2 linked regions of the Luteolibacter sp. LG18 genome follow. The protein of the gene in region 1 interacts with the protein of each later gene in a pairwise test. Links are inferred from orthologs where the notes say so. Each region holds a gene or a part of one and is shown on either strand. Other genes may lie near its edges. The genes, in order: llg_RS09235 and lysA.

Region 1 (6,736 bases):
TGAAGTTCACCCGCGAGGGTTCGGTGGTGGTGAAGATTGGCCCGTTCCAAGCGGCGGGCGGAAGCGGTCGTGGCATCCTGCGGTTCCAAGTGGATGACACCGGCATCGGCATTCCCGAGGCTGAGCTGGAGGAGGTATTCCGGCCGTTTTTTCAGATCGATTCCAAGGAGCGCCGCGAGTTCCAGGGCACGGGGTTGGGGCTGGCGATCAGCCGTCGTCTGGCATCGATGATGGGCGGCTCGCTCAATGTCACCAGCGAGCTGGGGAAGGGCTCGCGATTCCGGCTCGAACTGCCGGTGCAGGTCGCCAGCGAATCGGAGACCGCGGAACCGGGCCTTTCACCCGAGGAAATCGATTTCGACCGCCTCGCCACGTCCAAGATCCTGGTGGCGGATGCGGGCGAGCTGGATCGCGAGGTGATCCGCGGCTATCTGGCTGGCAGCCATCACCAGGTCATGGAGGCCCATGAAGGCGAGGAGGTGGCCGCCACCTGCCGACGTCATCGTCCGGACGTGATTCTCCTCGACCTGTGGTCGCCGGGTTTCGATGGCCGGGTGATTCGCAAGCAGTTGAAGAGTCACGAGGAAACCCGCTCGATCCCGCTGGTCGCGGTGTCTGCTTCGCCCTTGCTCGATGAGGGAGCGGGTCTGCGCGTGCTTTTCGATGGCGTGCTGGACAAGCCGATCAGCCGCGCGGCCCTGCTTGCGGAGTTGGCGCGGGTGCTGCCGCCCAATGAATCGCTGATCCTCCACGGCCCCGGGCGACCGCTCCCGCCCAACAGCGGCGGCTGGCGCATCGATTCCCGTTCGCGGGCCGAATGGGAGGATCTGCTGGCCACCTTGCGCGGCGCATTCGGGCGCGAGGCCTCGCGGCTGGCGATCGTGGTGCCGATGCAAGCGTCCATGGACTTCGTGCGCCGGCTCTCCGTCCGCTCGGATGCCGCCACGCCTCCGCTTTCTGATTTCGCCGCCGAACTTCAATCCCATCTGGAAGCCTTTGAAACCGATGCGGCGGCCCGTTGCCTGCGGCGTTTTTCCTCGCTTGCGGACTCGCTGGAGAAAGCCCTTTCTTCCCATACTCCGCCGTGATGCGCCATGATCGTCCCGTCATTCTCGTCGTCGATGACGAGCCCAAGAACATCCAGGTGGTCGGTTCCCTGCTGCTGCGGGAGGGCTACGAGATCATCACCGCGCGAGGTGGGGAGGAAGGATTGGAGAAAGCCCGCGAGGTGCTTCCCGATCTGATCCTTCTGGATGTGATGATGCCCGGCATCAGCGGGGTGGAGGTGGCCTGCCGCCTGCAGGACGATCCGGATTGGCCTGCCGTGCCGATTATTTTCCTCTCCGCGGCGACCGACAAGACCTTCATCATCGAGGCTCTGTCAGCCGGTGGGGTGGACTACGTCACCAAGCCATTCCATGGTCCGGAGTTGCTGCGGCGGATCGAGCTGCATCTCGGCCTGCGCCGCACCAGCCGGATGCTGGAAGAGACGATCGCGGAGCAGAACCGCCTGATCGAGGTGCTGGCTCACGATCTCAAAAACCCGCTGGGTTCGGTGCGGTTCTCCGCGAAGCTGCTGGAGGAGCAGGCAGCGGGTCCGAAGGTGGACCGCCTCGCCGGGATGATCCTGGAAGGCACCGATCGTGCGATCGAGATCGTGGAGTCGCTTTTGGAAATCCGCTGGGTCGAGCACGCCAAATCCACGTTAAGTCTGGACGACTTGAACCTGAAAGAGCTGCTGAACGATGTCTGTAAGGGCTTCGCCAGCCGCGCCGATGAAAAGGGGATCACGATCCGCCGGGTGGATACTCCGGATCTCCCGAAAGTGCGCGCGGATCGCGGGTGCCTGCTGCGGGTGCTGGAGAATCTGATTTCCAACGCGCTGAAATTTTCCCCGCCCCAGACGACCGTGACGCTGGTCAGCGGTTGCGAGGCCGAATGGATCACCTTCACCGTGGAGGATGAGGGCCCGGGCATCCCGACCGGTGAAACGTCACGCTTGTTCCAGCGCTACGCCCGCCTCAGCAGCCGGCCGACCGGCGGCGAATCGTCGACCGGGCTCGGCCTGAGCATCGTGCGCGAGCTGGTTCACGCCATGGGCGGCTCGATTGCCTATCATCCGTCCAAGGCGGGCGGGGCGTCTTTTCAAGTGCAGTTGCCTGCGGCGGAAGCTTGAGAAAAAGAAAGACGCCTTGGCTCTTTGGGGGGACCAAGGCGTCTTCGAGCGTGCCTTTGGGGCGGAAATCAGCGGCTGCGCGGGGCGCGGGACTGGCCGCCGCGGTTGGCGGGCGGCGCACCTTCCTGGCCGTTGCCGTTCTCACGCGGCGGGCGGCCATTGGGGCCTCCGGGGCGACCGGGTGGCGGTCCGAGTTCATCGGGGGTCAGTTGTCCGTCGCCGTTCTTATCGAGCTGCTTGAGGGCTTCGGCGGCACCTTGGAGTTCCTCGGCGGAGATCACTCCGTCGTGGTTTTTGTCGATGACGGCGAACAGGGGAGGCGGCGGCGGTTTCGGACGGTTGTCTTCGCCGGAGGGCGCTTGGTCGTAGGCCTGGGGAGCGGCTTCATCGGTGGAATTGCCCTCCGGTGGTGGCGGCGGGGGCTGCACTTCGTCGATGGCGATGGAGCCATCGCCATTGGCATCCAGCGTGGCCAGTTCGGTGGCGGCATTGGCCAGTTCCTGGGCGCTGATGACATGGTTATCGTCGGCATCCAGGGCATGGAACAGCGGTCCCGGAGGGCCGGGCGGGGGAGGTGGCGGGCGACGGTCGGTGTCTTCCGCGTGGGCCGTCAGCGCGAGGGCCGCCAGCAAGGCGGCGATGGGTGATGTCTTCATGGTTCGATCGGGTTGGGCGGCCCTCATGGATCCGCTGAAGATGGAACCATCCCCTTGTTAAGGGACCATGTCCGTGATGGGGGAAAATTGTGAAGAGCGGGTAAAAAGCCGGGCGCGGATTTTTGTAAAGTTGGCGTAAATCGAATCGCCCGGAGGGGTGTTTTCCCATGATAGTCCCCATCATTGGCATGACTCCCCCCGAAACCCAAACTGGCAGGCCTCTTCTCCTGGTCGATGATGACCGCAAGCTCTGCGGCTTGATCCGTGACTACCTCACCCCCCTCGGCTGGAAGGTCGAGGTGAAGCACACCGGCCCGGAAGGGCTGGAGGCCGCGATGGGAGGAGAATACGAGGCGGTGATCCTGGATGTGATGATGCCGGGCATGGATGGATTCGATGTCCTGCGGGAGTTGCGGAAACGTTCGGATGTCCCGGTGCTGATGCTGACCGCGATGGGAGATGAGGCGGATCGGATCGCCGGGCTGGAAACCGGTGCCGATGACTATCTGCCGAAGACGTTCTCGGTCCGAGAATTGCTCGCCCGCCTCCGCGCGGTGACGCGCCGCCATTCGACCAAGGTGGAGAAGACCGAACCGAGCGAATGGACCGCCGGGGAGTTGCGCCTCTGCGAGCAATCCCACACCGCGGTGCTGGGCGACCGTTCTTTGGAGCTCACCGCGCTGGAGTTCGCGCTGCTCACCGAATTGCTGCGTGCAAAGGGCCGGGTGAAGACCCGCGAACAGCTCATCGAGCAGGTGTCCGAGCGCCGTTTCGACATTTTCGACCGGTCCATCGACGTGCATGTCTCCGCGCTGCGGCGGAAGCTCGGCGACGATCCGAGGGAACCGCGCTACATCCGAACCGTCCGGGGCGTGGGCTACGTGCTCGGCGATCCGGATTCCCGTTCATGAAAGCCTCGTGGCGACACTCCCTGCTGGCGAAGATGCTCGGCTGGCTGGCGTTGCACCTGCTGGTGCTCGCGGTCGCCTTCGGTGGCTTCATCGCCGTGCAGTTGAGGGTCGGCCTCGATTCCCTGCTTAGTGGCCGCACCGGTGATCGGCTGCGCGATTTGGGGGAATTGGTGGGTGGGCAATTGCGTTCCTCGCCGCGTTCGGACTGGCCCGCGATCCTGTCCCGGAGCTCGGCGAACCGGAAACTCCAGATCGACTTGTGGCGGCCGCCGGACCAATGGGAAGCGGGCGGCATCCGGGGCATTCCGAGGAATGTGATGGAACGCATGCGCGGAACCCGTTTGCCGCAGGGCGGGCGACAGCAGAGTCCGCCTCCGCTCCAGCGGCGTGCGGAGGATCGACCATTTCCGCCACCGCGGGCGCTGGATGGCGATCCGCTTGAGGATGGCCCGCCGCCGCTGGCGGATCATCCTCCCGGGGCTCCACCGCGGGATCAATCGGACGGGTTGCCGCCTCCGGGAGCCCGACCCTTGCCGGTGGCGGCCCCGGTGTTCCTGATGCGTGGGGATGAGGGAAATGGCTATTGGGCGGGAGTGGAAATCGCGCTGCGACCGAACCGGGAAACTGGCAATCCCCAGCACGCCCTGCTCGTCATACGGGCGGACGACCTCTCCGCGGACGGCTTGTTTTTCGAGGTGCGGCCTTGGATTTTCGGGGGCTTCGCGGTGCTGGCGGTGAGCGTGGCATTCTGGATCCCGTTCGCACTGGGCATCACCCGCTACGTCGGGCGGCTTACCCGGGCGACCGAGCGCATTGCGGAAGGGGATTTCCAAGTGGCAGTCGATGTCTCGCGGCACGATGAACTCGGACGGCTCGGGGCGGCGGTCACCGAGATGGCGGGCCGCCTGGATCGGTTCGTTTCCGGGCAGCGGCGGTTCCTCGCGGATGTGGCTCATGAGCTGTGCGCGCCCTTGGCGAGATTGCGCACGGGGATCGCCATCATGGAGCAGATGGTGCCGGAAGAGCACCAGCCGCGGCTGCAATCGGTCGATGACGATGCCGGGGAGCTGGCGCGGTTGATCGATGAAATCCTGGCGTTTTCCCGGGCGGGAGCGGGTCGACCCCAGTTGCGGGCTTGTGATCTGGAGCCGCTGATCGAGAGCGTCGTGGCCCGGGAAGGGGCGGATTTGAAGGTTTCGCTGAAGCTGGAGCCGGAATTGTCCGCGTTTGTGGATCCGCGGCTGCTGTCGCGAGCCTTCGGGAATCTGGTCCGGAACGTGCGGGTGCACGTTGGTGAAGGTGCGGACCTGTCCATTTCCGCTCATCGGCGGGAGGGACAGGTGGCCGTGGTGTTCCGGGACCAAGGGCCGGGGGTACCGGCGGCGGATCTGCCGCGCTTGTTTGAGCCGTTCTATCGGCCGGATCGCTCGCGTAACCGGGATACCGGTGGCAGCGGCCTGGGCCTGGCGATCGTCAGCACCTGCGTGGAAGCCTGTGGTGGCCGGGTGAGTGCCGATGTTCCGGCGGACGGCGGATTTGAGGTCACGGTGATCCTGCCGATGGAGGCCTCCGCGCTGCCGAAGGTGGATTGAGTGCGTCTCCCTCTTCGTAGCCGCGCTCGTGAGAGCGTGGGCGGGGTGGATCCACCCTTATCCCGACGCTTCCGAAGCTCACCCGCCTCCGAACGCGCCAAGTAGCGCGAAGCTTGGCTTCGCGTGTGGGGACGAGCCGCTTGATCGAGGGCGGATCGTTTGGCTTTCGGGCCGCCCACCGCACGCCGGGCCAAGCCCAGCGCTACTTCGGATGCCGCTCTCTAACAGACAGCATGTTGCGGTGTTCCGGTGGTCTTAGGGAGGGCCTGTTAGAGGCGGGTTGAATCGATGTGACCGGAGTGGGGGATGTGTATCGTAAATGATTTATCCACAATTCCTTATACGCTTCAAAATCGCTCCCGCCACCCGCTCTAACAGTCCTCTGTTAGCCATTCCGGCCGGTTTCAGCCCCATTCCGCCTCGAAACCTGCTTTTGGACCCCGTTTTGACCCCTGAATCGGCGGCTTCGGTGACCATTCCGTCAGAAAAAACCGGATTTCTTCCTGTTGATTTTGAATGGTTTGGGGTAATCTTGTGGGTTCGTCGTGAAAAAACATCACGAAAGGCATTGACCCGCGGGGTCCGTTCAGGGTAGCTTGCGCCCGTCGCCGCTACGAAGCGCGACACGAGAGACCGACAGCCGGTCGCGGTGGAAACACCCGATCGGCTTCTTAGTCCCCTCGAAACGGATCTTTGACAATGCGGCTCAGCACGAACGGTGCCAACACTCTGCAAAGAGTCTCTGGTGCGGCGGTTTGAGGCTGAGCGGAAAAGAAAAAGGCTAAATTGTGTGCTGCGCGCCTTGAGAGGTGCGCAGGCTGAACTAGGGAAACCTGGTCAGTAGGTCCAATTTAAGCAGGTTCTTTATAGAACCTAGCACTATATTTTACGGAGAGTTTGATTCTGGCTCAGAACGAACGCTGGCGGCGTGTTTAAGACATGCAAGTCGAACGGGGAGAATGAGTAGCAATATGATTTCTCTTAGTGGCGCACGGGTGAGTAACACGTGAGTAACATGCCCTTCAGTGGGGAATAACCCAGGGAAACTTGGATTAATACCCCATGGTCTCGCAAGAGTAAAGGCGGCCGCAAGGCTGTCGCTGGAGGATTGGCTCGCGCCCTATCAGCTAGTTGGTGAGGTAACGGCTCACCAAGGCAACGACGGGTACCTGGTCTGAGAGGACGATCAGGCACACTGGAACTGAGACACGGTCCAGACACCTACGGGTGGCAGCAGTCGAGAATAATTCACAATGGGGGCAACCCTGATGGTGCAACGCCGCGTGGAGGATGACGGTCTTCGGATTGTAAACTCCTGTCATCCGGGAGTAAGACCTGGCTGTGAATAGCAGACAGGGTTGATAGTACCGGAAGAGGAAGGGACGGCTAACTTCGTGCCAG
Region 2 (6,643 bases), 1.7 Mb from region 1 along the record:
AGCTCGCCGTGATCATCCAGACCCATCATCTGGCGCTCAAGTCGCTCGCGCTTGAGGACAGTGATGTCCTGCACTTCTTCGCGCCCTGGTTTCAGTTCGAAACCTCCCAGGGCCGCATGAGCTTCGAGGAAATCCGGCGGCAGGACAGCCCCCGGTATTGCATCTCGGTGGACCGCTATCGACAGCTTGCACCCGTGGCAGCCGCCGAAAACCGCTGCCTCATCAACGCCGGCTACGTCTTCGATGCCGAGCTCATGAGCGCCTTGGCCGCGGAGCTCCCGGATCTCGGCCTGGAGGAAATCAGCGCCATGAGCTTCACCGACCAGCTCGGCGAGCTCGCCACCGGCAAGGCCCACCTCTTCGAGGACCTCGTCGAGGCTGCCGCAGCGGCACTGCGCCCGCACCAGTGCCGTGTGGAGGCACGTCATTTCCAGCCGGCCACCCTGCCCGTGCTCTATGTTCAAAATGACGCGGCCCATTCGAAACGCGCTCTGGAGCAGTCCCAGGAGGATGCCGACGGCTTTTTCAGTTCGCTGCTCGGTGACATCAGCGCCCGCTTCGCGGAGGATGCTTACCATGTCTGCTATCTGAACGCCGCAAATCCACTCATCCAGCGCCTGACGAACGTCAAAGACCGCCAGCGCCTGCTCGTCATCACCGAAGTCCTTTATCTCCAGGCCCTCCTCCTCGGCCAGTATCCCATCACCTCCAAAGAAACCCGCCTCTTGTCCGACGGGCTGCTCCAGCTCATCGAAATGGGGGTCTCGACCCACTGACACCATGACGGAAATCCGGCCTCTCCTCCACCAAGTCAAACAAATGCCCCATGGCTCCGCCAAGGTCGAGGCGGCCCGCGAGCTGTGGAATCTCGCCAGCCGGGACGAGGATCCCTCGCTGCGCTTTGAGGTGCTCGGGGAAATCCTCCAAGCGGCTCTCTTCGGCGGTGCCACGGATTTCTTCCTCGCGTTGATGCCCCAGATGGCCCGCCTCAAACGGGACCATCCCGAGGCCGTCAATCCGTTCACCTATTTGTGGCGCTTCAAGTGGCTCACCCATAATCTTGAAAACTATCCCGAGGTGCCACTCGATCGCATCCGCCAGGCGGAGGCCGAGTATGAACGGGAATTGCGGAATGCCGGTGGCAGCGAACGCACCGCCATTTATATCCGATGGAAGAATGCGATCGCCATGGGGCGGCTTGATGACACGGACCCGCTCCGCGAGCAGTTCCTGAGCATGCAAAGGGATGAGCACGCGGACTGCCTCGCCTGCGAAGCCGACGAGCTCGTCCGGGATGCCGCTCGCCGTGGCGATCACGCGGAAGCGTGCAAGCGGGCCAAGGCCATTTTGGCGGGCTGGATGCGTTGCGCGGAGGTTCCCCACCTGACCCTCCCTCATCTGGCGATCTCCGCCGAATTGAATGGCGAGCCGGACAACGCCCTCTCCCACCACCGGAAAGGCTACCCGCTCATCCGCTCGAACATCCAGTTTGTTGGCGAGGTGGGCATTCACATGGCCTACCTGGCTGCCAGCGGCCAAATCGAACGCGGGACACGGCTCCTCAAGACGCATATCGGCTGGCTGGAGCAAAACCGGAATCCCAAATCGCACTACCACTTTCTGCTCGGCGCGACCGCCGTGTGCCAGGCACTCGCCGGAAAGCAGCAAGGTGCCGTGAAACTGCCCTTGCCCTCCAAATGGCTCGTGGCCTGGGGCGACAAGCCGCTTTCACCTGCGGACCTCGCTGAACGGTTCGAGCAGGAAGGCAGGACCCTCGCCGCGGCCTTCGACCGCCGGAACGGAAATTCGTGGCACAGCGACCATTTCGACCAGACACTTGCCAGGATACGGGAACGGAATTAGCGCCTTCTTCCTCCATGGACTCCGCTCCAGACACCTTACCACCCGCCATCCTCCGTTGGTCCGGCATGACCCATCCCGGCCGGTTCCGGGCGAACAACGAGGATGCCTTCCTCGCCCTGACCTTCGACGCCCGCGAGTTCCACTACCTCGGCAAAAACGGCCACGGCTCGATGGCGCAATCCGACTACGTGTTCGCCGTGAGCGACGGCATGGGCGGCGCGAAATCCGGCGAGTTCGCGAGCAAGATCGCCGTGGAGAAGATCACCCGCCTGCTCCCGAAAAGCTTCGGCATGGCCGCCCAACACCTCGACGCGGGCTTCGAGGACGTGCTCGGCGAGCTATTCGACAGCATCCACGCCGCGATCGTCGATCTCGGCCGCCACTACGAGGAATGCCACGGCATGGGAGCGACCCTCAGCCTCGGCTGGTTCATGCCCGGCTGGCTGTGTTTCTGCCACATCGGCGACAGCCGGATCTACTACCTGCCGAAGGACGGCGAAATGATCCAGATCACCCACGACCACTCCCACGTCGGCTGGCTGCGCCGCGCTGGCAAGATCAACGAGCGCGAGGCCCGCGGCCATCCGCACCGCCATGCCCTGTCCCAGGCTCTCGGCGGCGGCCAGAAAACCATCGATCCCCATATCGGCCGCGTAGCCTACCAGCCCGGCGACCGTTTCCTGATCTGCTCGGACGGGCTGGTGGACGGCCTCTGGGACCGCCGGATGGCGGAAATCGCCCGCGGCGAGCTGGATGCCTCCCGTCTGGTGCTGGACGCGGTGATGGAATCCGGTCGGGACAACACCACGGCTCTCCTGATCGAAGTCGCCGAGACCGAATGACGGTCCGCCCATAGGTCCTATAAGTCCTATAGGACCTATCCCTCCACCCGGCAGCCTGCCACCGCTCGACTCTTCGCGCTTGGCACCCGCTCCCCGGCGTCTAAAACAGCCGTCCCATGCACGGTTTCGCTTACAAGAACGGCTCCCTTTTCTGTGAGAACGTCGACCTCCAGGCGCTCGCGGAGACCCACGGCACCCCGCTCTACGTCTATTCCGCGAACACGATCCTCGATCACTTCCGCCGCCTCGACCAAGCGCTCGCCGGAATCGACCACGAGGTGGCCTACGCGGTGAAAGCGAACTCCAACCTTTCCGTGCTGCGCCTGCTGGCCAAGGAAGGCGCCGGTTTCGACATCGTCTCCGGCGGTGAACTCTACCGCGTGATCAAGGCCGGCGGCGATCCGGCCCACTGCACCTTCGCCGGTGTCGGCAAGACCCGTGCGGAAATCGAATACGCGCTCCAGCAGGGCATCTACTCCTTCAACGTCGAAAGCGAAGCCGAGCTGCGCTACATCGACCAGGTCGCCGGTGAACTCGGCGTGATCGCCCCTGTCGCCGTCCGCGTGAACCCGAACGTCGACGCGAAGACCCACAAGTACATCTCCACCGGCAAGTCCGAGAACAAGTTCGGCGTGGACTTCGGTTTCATCGAGGAGGTCTACGACCGCGCCTCGAAGGAGCTGAAGAACGTCAAGCTGCGTGGCCTGCAAATGCACATCGGCTCCCAGCTCACCTCCGTCGACCCCTTCGTGGAAGCGGTCAAGAAGGTCGCCCCGCTCGCCACCGCGCTGAAGGAAAAGCACGGCATCGAGTTCTGGTCGATCGGCGGTGGCATCGGCATCGTCTACCGTGAGTCGCTGGAGTCCGGCGCGCAGGATTGGTGGGACCACCAGGCCGACGCGGACCGCCCGCTCACCATCGAGCAATACGGTGCCTCCGTCGTCCCGCTGATCAAGGACCTCGGTCTGAAGATCCTCCTTGAGCCCGGCCGCTACATCGTGGGCAACGCCGGAGTGCTGCTCACCCACTGCCTCTACGAGAAGAAGGGCACCGCGAAGACCTTCAAGATCGTGGACGCCGGCATGAACGACCTGATCCGCCCGGCCCTCTATGAAGGCCACCACGAGATCGTGCCGCTGAAGCAGGCCGGTCCGGAGCGCCTCAAGGTCGACGTCGTCGGCCCGATCTGCGAAAGCGGCGACTTCTTCTGCCAGGACCGCGAGCTGCCGGACTTCCAGCCGGGCGAGACCGTCGCCCTGATGAGCGCCGGTGCCTACGGCTTCGTGATGGCCTCGAACTACAACACCCGCCCGCTGCCGGCCGAGATCCTCGTCGATGGCGGCACGGCCACCGTGGTCCGCAAGCGCCAGACACTCGACGACCTCCTCGTCGGCGAACTCTGAACGGTTGCCAGGTTTCCAAACGCGGTGGTCGGCTTCAGGAAAGCCGCCACCGCGTTTTTTGTTTCAACGCCCCGCGCCATGCCTCCCCTGTTCCAACTCCACCTGCTCGTCGTGCTGCTGGCCGCCACCGCCATCCTCGGCCGGCTGATCTCGCTGCCAGCGCCCGCACTGGTGACATGGCGCACGCTGTTGGCGGCGATCGGAGCCGCGCTCCTCGTGAAAATGGTCCGGCGGCGTCCGCTGTTCGTGCCGCGGCGGCAACTGATGGGCCTGCTCGGCATCGGTGCGATCATCGGCCTGCACTGGACCTGCTTCTTCGGAGCCATCCAGCTTTCGAACATCTCGATCTGCCTGGCGGGCATGGCGACGATCTCGCTGTTCACCGCCTTCACCGAGCCGCTGCTGGAGAAACGTCCGATCCGGCCGCTGGAGGTCGGACTCGGCCTGCTGATCGTCGCCGGACTGGCGATGGTCGCGGGTTTCGAGCGCGGCCGCTGGCTGGGCCTGCTGGTCGCTCTCGGTGCCGCTTTCCTGGCCGCGATCTTCCCGGTGCTCAACCGCCGCGTGGTGAACACCAGCGACCTCGACATCCAGACCATGGTCGCGTGGGAAATGCTCGGCGCATGCGCCACCGTGCTGATCCTCCAGCCGGTCCTCACCGGCCACCTCGCCGATCCCGGCACCGCCTATCGCGGGCTCCTCGCCTTCCACGGCCTCGACTGGCTGTGGCTGCTGATCCTCGCCTGGGTGTGCACCGTGTTCGCGCACGGTTTCCACATCCACCTGCTGCGATCGCTCAGCGCCTACACCAGCAACCTCGCGATCAACTTCGAGCCGGTCTACGGCATCCTCGCCGCCGCGCTGCTCTTCGGCGAACACAAGGACCTGCACGCCGGGTTCTACGCAGGCGCGCTCACCATCGTGATGGCGAATCTCCTCCACGCGCTGATTCCGCGGTGGCGAAAAAAGCGCGTGGACCAGGAATCGTGACAACTGCCCTCAATGGGCGGCCACGGAGTTGACCGCGCCATCCTTCTTGCTCTCCGCCACCGGCTTCACCGGGATCGGGAAGGTCGCGGACACCGGCCGGCCATCGCCGCCCTCATACACCACGACCACGTTCCGGGACACCGGATCGGCCTTCAGACCGGAGAACACGATCGGCAGGATCTCGTTGTTCCGGCCCAGGCAATCGATCTTGTAGTTGAGGGTCGGCGCACCCTTCACCGGCGGCACCACCACCCCCGACTTGAACGCCAGCGGGCGGGCCTGGTTCGTCTGCGGAGTCAACAGCCGCACCGAGCGCTGGGTGAAGTTGATGAAGTAGAAACTGCCCGCCGGAACACTGGTTTCGGACAGATCCAGCGGATGGAACAACGGATGGCTCCAGTCGTCCTTCGGATCGTTCCGCCACATCATCACCATCTGGTAATCGACACCCTTCACCGTGGGGATGGTCAACGTCGCCGACGGAGCCTTCTGCTCCTGCTCGGACTTCGCGGCATCCGCACCGAACAACGCGAGTCCCTCGGCCCCGAACGGCACCGGCATGGACGGAATGTTCAGCGTGAAGGGAAACGGCTCGTACTTGGTCGCGCCGTTGTTCACCACCTTCACCTGCAGGCCGGTCGGCGGCATCGTCTGGCGCTGGCTCATCTCGTATTCGACCTCGCCGCCGGTGCCCCACTTGACGACGCTCTTCGGCAGCGAGCCCAGCGCGACGACGGTCACGCGGGCTGCGGGAGGCGGACCTCCGGCGACCGGATCGGCATGCAGGGCCACCGTGAGGAGCGCCCAGGAAACGGAATGGAGAAACGCGGTTTTCATCAGACTTCGGATGCTTTGAGCCAACGGAAGGAAACGATTTGGTAACGACGGCCGAACTGCTTGTTCAAAGCAGACAGCTTGCCATTCTCGCTAAGGAACGGGCTGTTCACCGTGGACGATGCGGGGATCAACGCGCGGGTGGCGGATTCGTTCGCGGGATCGACGTAGTCGGGCGTGCGCTGCACCACGGCCTCGCACCAGGTGCTGGCCACCACCTTGCCTTCACCATCGCGGGCATCGCCGTAGGCACGGACGAGGAAGGTATCGCCGCGGGCGGTGAGCGTGGGCGCGAGCGAGGACAGCAGGTCGCCCTGCGTCAGGTAACCCGGCAGACCGATGGTCTTGTAGTCCGGCTGGGAACCGTAAGGCACGTAGCCCTTCGCGAGATCGTCCGAAGTCACGACCTGCTCGCAGCCGGCCAGACGCCCCTTGAGCGTCCCGCCGCTACCAGGCGTTTCCAGGCTCTTGTTCAGTCCCGCACGGCGGATGGCGGCATCGAGCGCGCCGTAGCGGCCGGTGGCTTCCAAGGTGGCCCTCTCCGGGTCTTCGGTGAGCGACGAGCTCGCGGATGACGGTGCATCGACCAAGCGGCGGTTCACGAAGTCCGAAAGAGAGACGAACGGCCCGCGGAGCTTCACCTCGGTCACGATCGCCGCGGCCAGTTTCCGGATCTCGTCATCGCTGAGGCCACGGGAACTGCTCCATGCC

Evidence for each region.
Region 2: the proteins of llg_RS09235 (region 1) and lysA interact in binary tests that used the Escherichia coli proteins (3 or more experiments, as listed by UniProt). The link is inferred for Luteolibacter sp. LG18 from one-to-one orthologs.

The regions. Positions count from the first base shown.
Region 1 is NZ_AP024600.1:2,208,010-2,214,745, forward strand. Bases 1,920-4,881 are described here. They hold llg_RS09235 (response regulator transcription factor), read left to right. Parts: upstream 1,920-3,020; coding sequence 3,021-3,743; downstream 3,744-4,881. Other genes in these bases: llg_RS09225 (hybrid sensor histidine kinase/response regulator), read left to right, coding at 1,920-2,176; llg_RS09230 (EF-hand domain-containing protein), read right to left, coding at 2,245-2,832; llg_RS09240 (ATP-binding protein), read left to right, coding at 3,740-4,881. Outside these bases: llg_RS09220 (CHASE3 domain-containing protein), read left to right, coding at 1-1,088; more of llg_RS09225, read left to right, coding at 1,088-1,919; more of llg_RS09240, read left to right, coding at 4,882-5,335. UniProt on the Escherichia coli protein: Response regulator member of the two-component regulatory system CpxA/CpxR which responds to envelope stress response by activating expression of downstream genes including cpxP, degP, dsbA and ppiA.
Region 2 is NZ_AP024600.1:517,925-524,567, forward strand. What follows is about bases 2,096-4,964. They hold lysA (diaminopimelate decarboxylase), read left to right. Parts: upstream 2,096-2,821; coding sequence 2,822-4,108; downstream 4,109-4,964. Other genes in these bases: llg_RS02110 (protein phosphatase 2C domain-containing protein), read left to right, coding at 2,096-2,705; llg_RS02120 (EamA family transporter), read left to right, coding at 4,187-4,964. Outside these bases: llg_RS02100 (HSP90 family protein), read left to right, coding at 1-776; llg_RS02105 (hypothetical protein), read left to right, coding at 820-1,863; more of llg_RS02110, read left to right, coding at 1,878-2,095; more of llg_RS02120, read left to right, coding at 4,965-5,098; llg_RS02125 (hypothetical protein), read right to left, coding at 5,108-5,935; llg_RS02130 (hypothetical protein), read right to left, coding at 5,935-6,643. UniProt on the Escherichia coli protein: Specifically catalyzes the decarboxylation of meso-diaminopimelate (meso-DAP) to L-lysine. Is not active against the DD- or LL-isomers of diaminopimelate.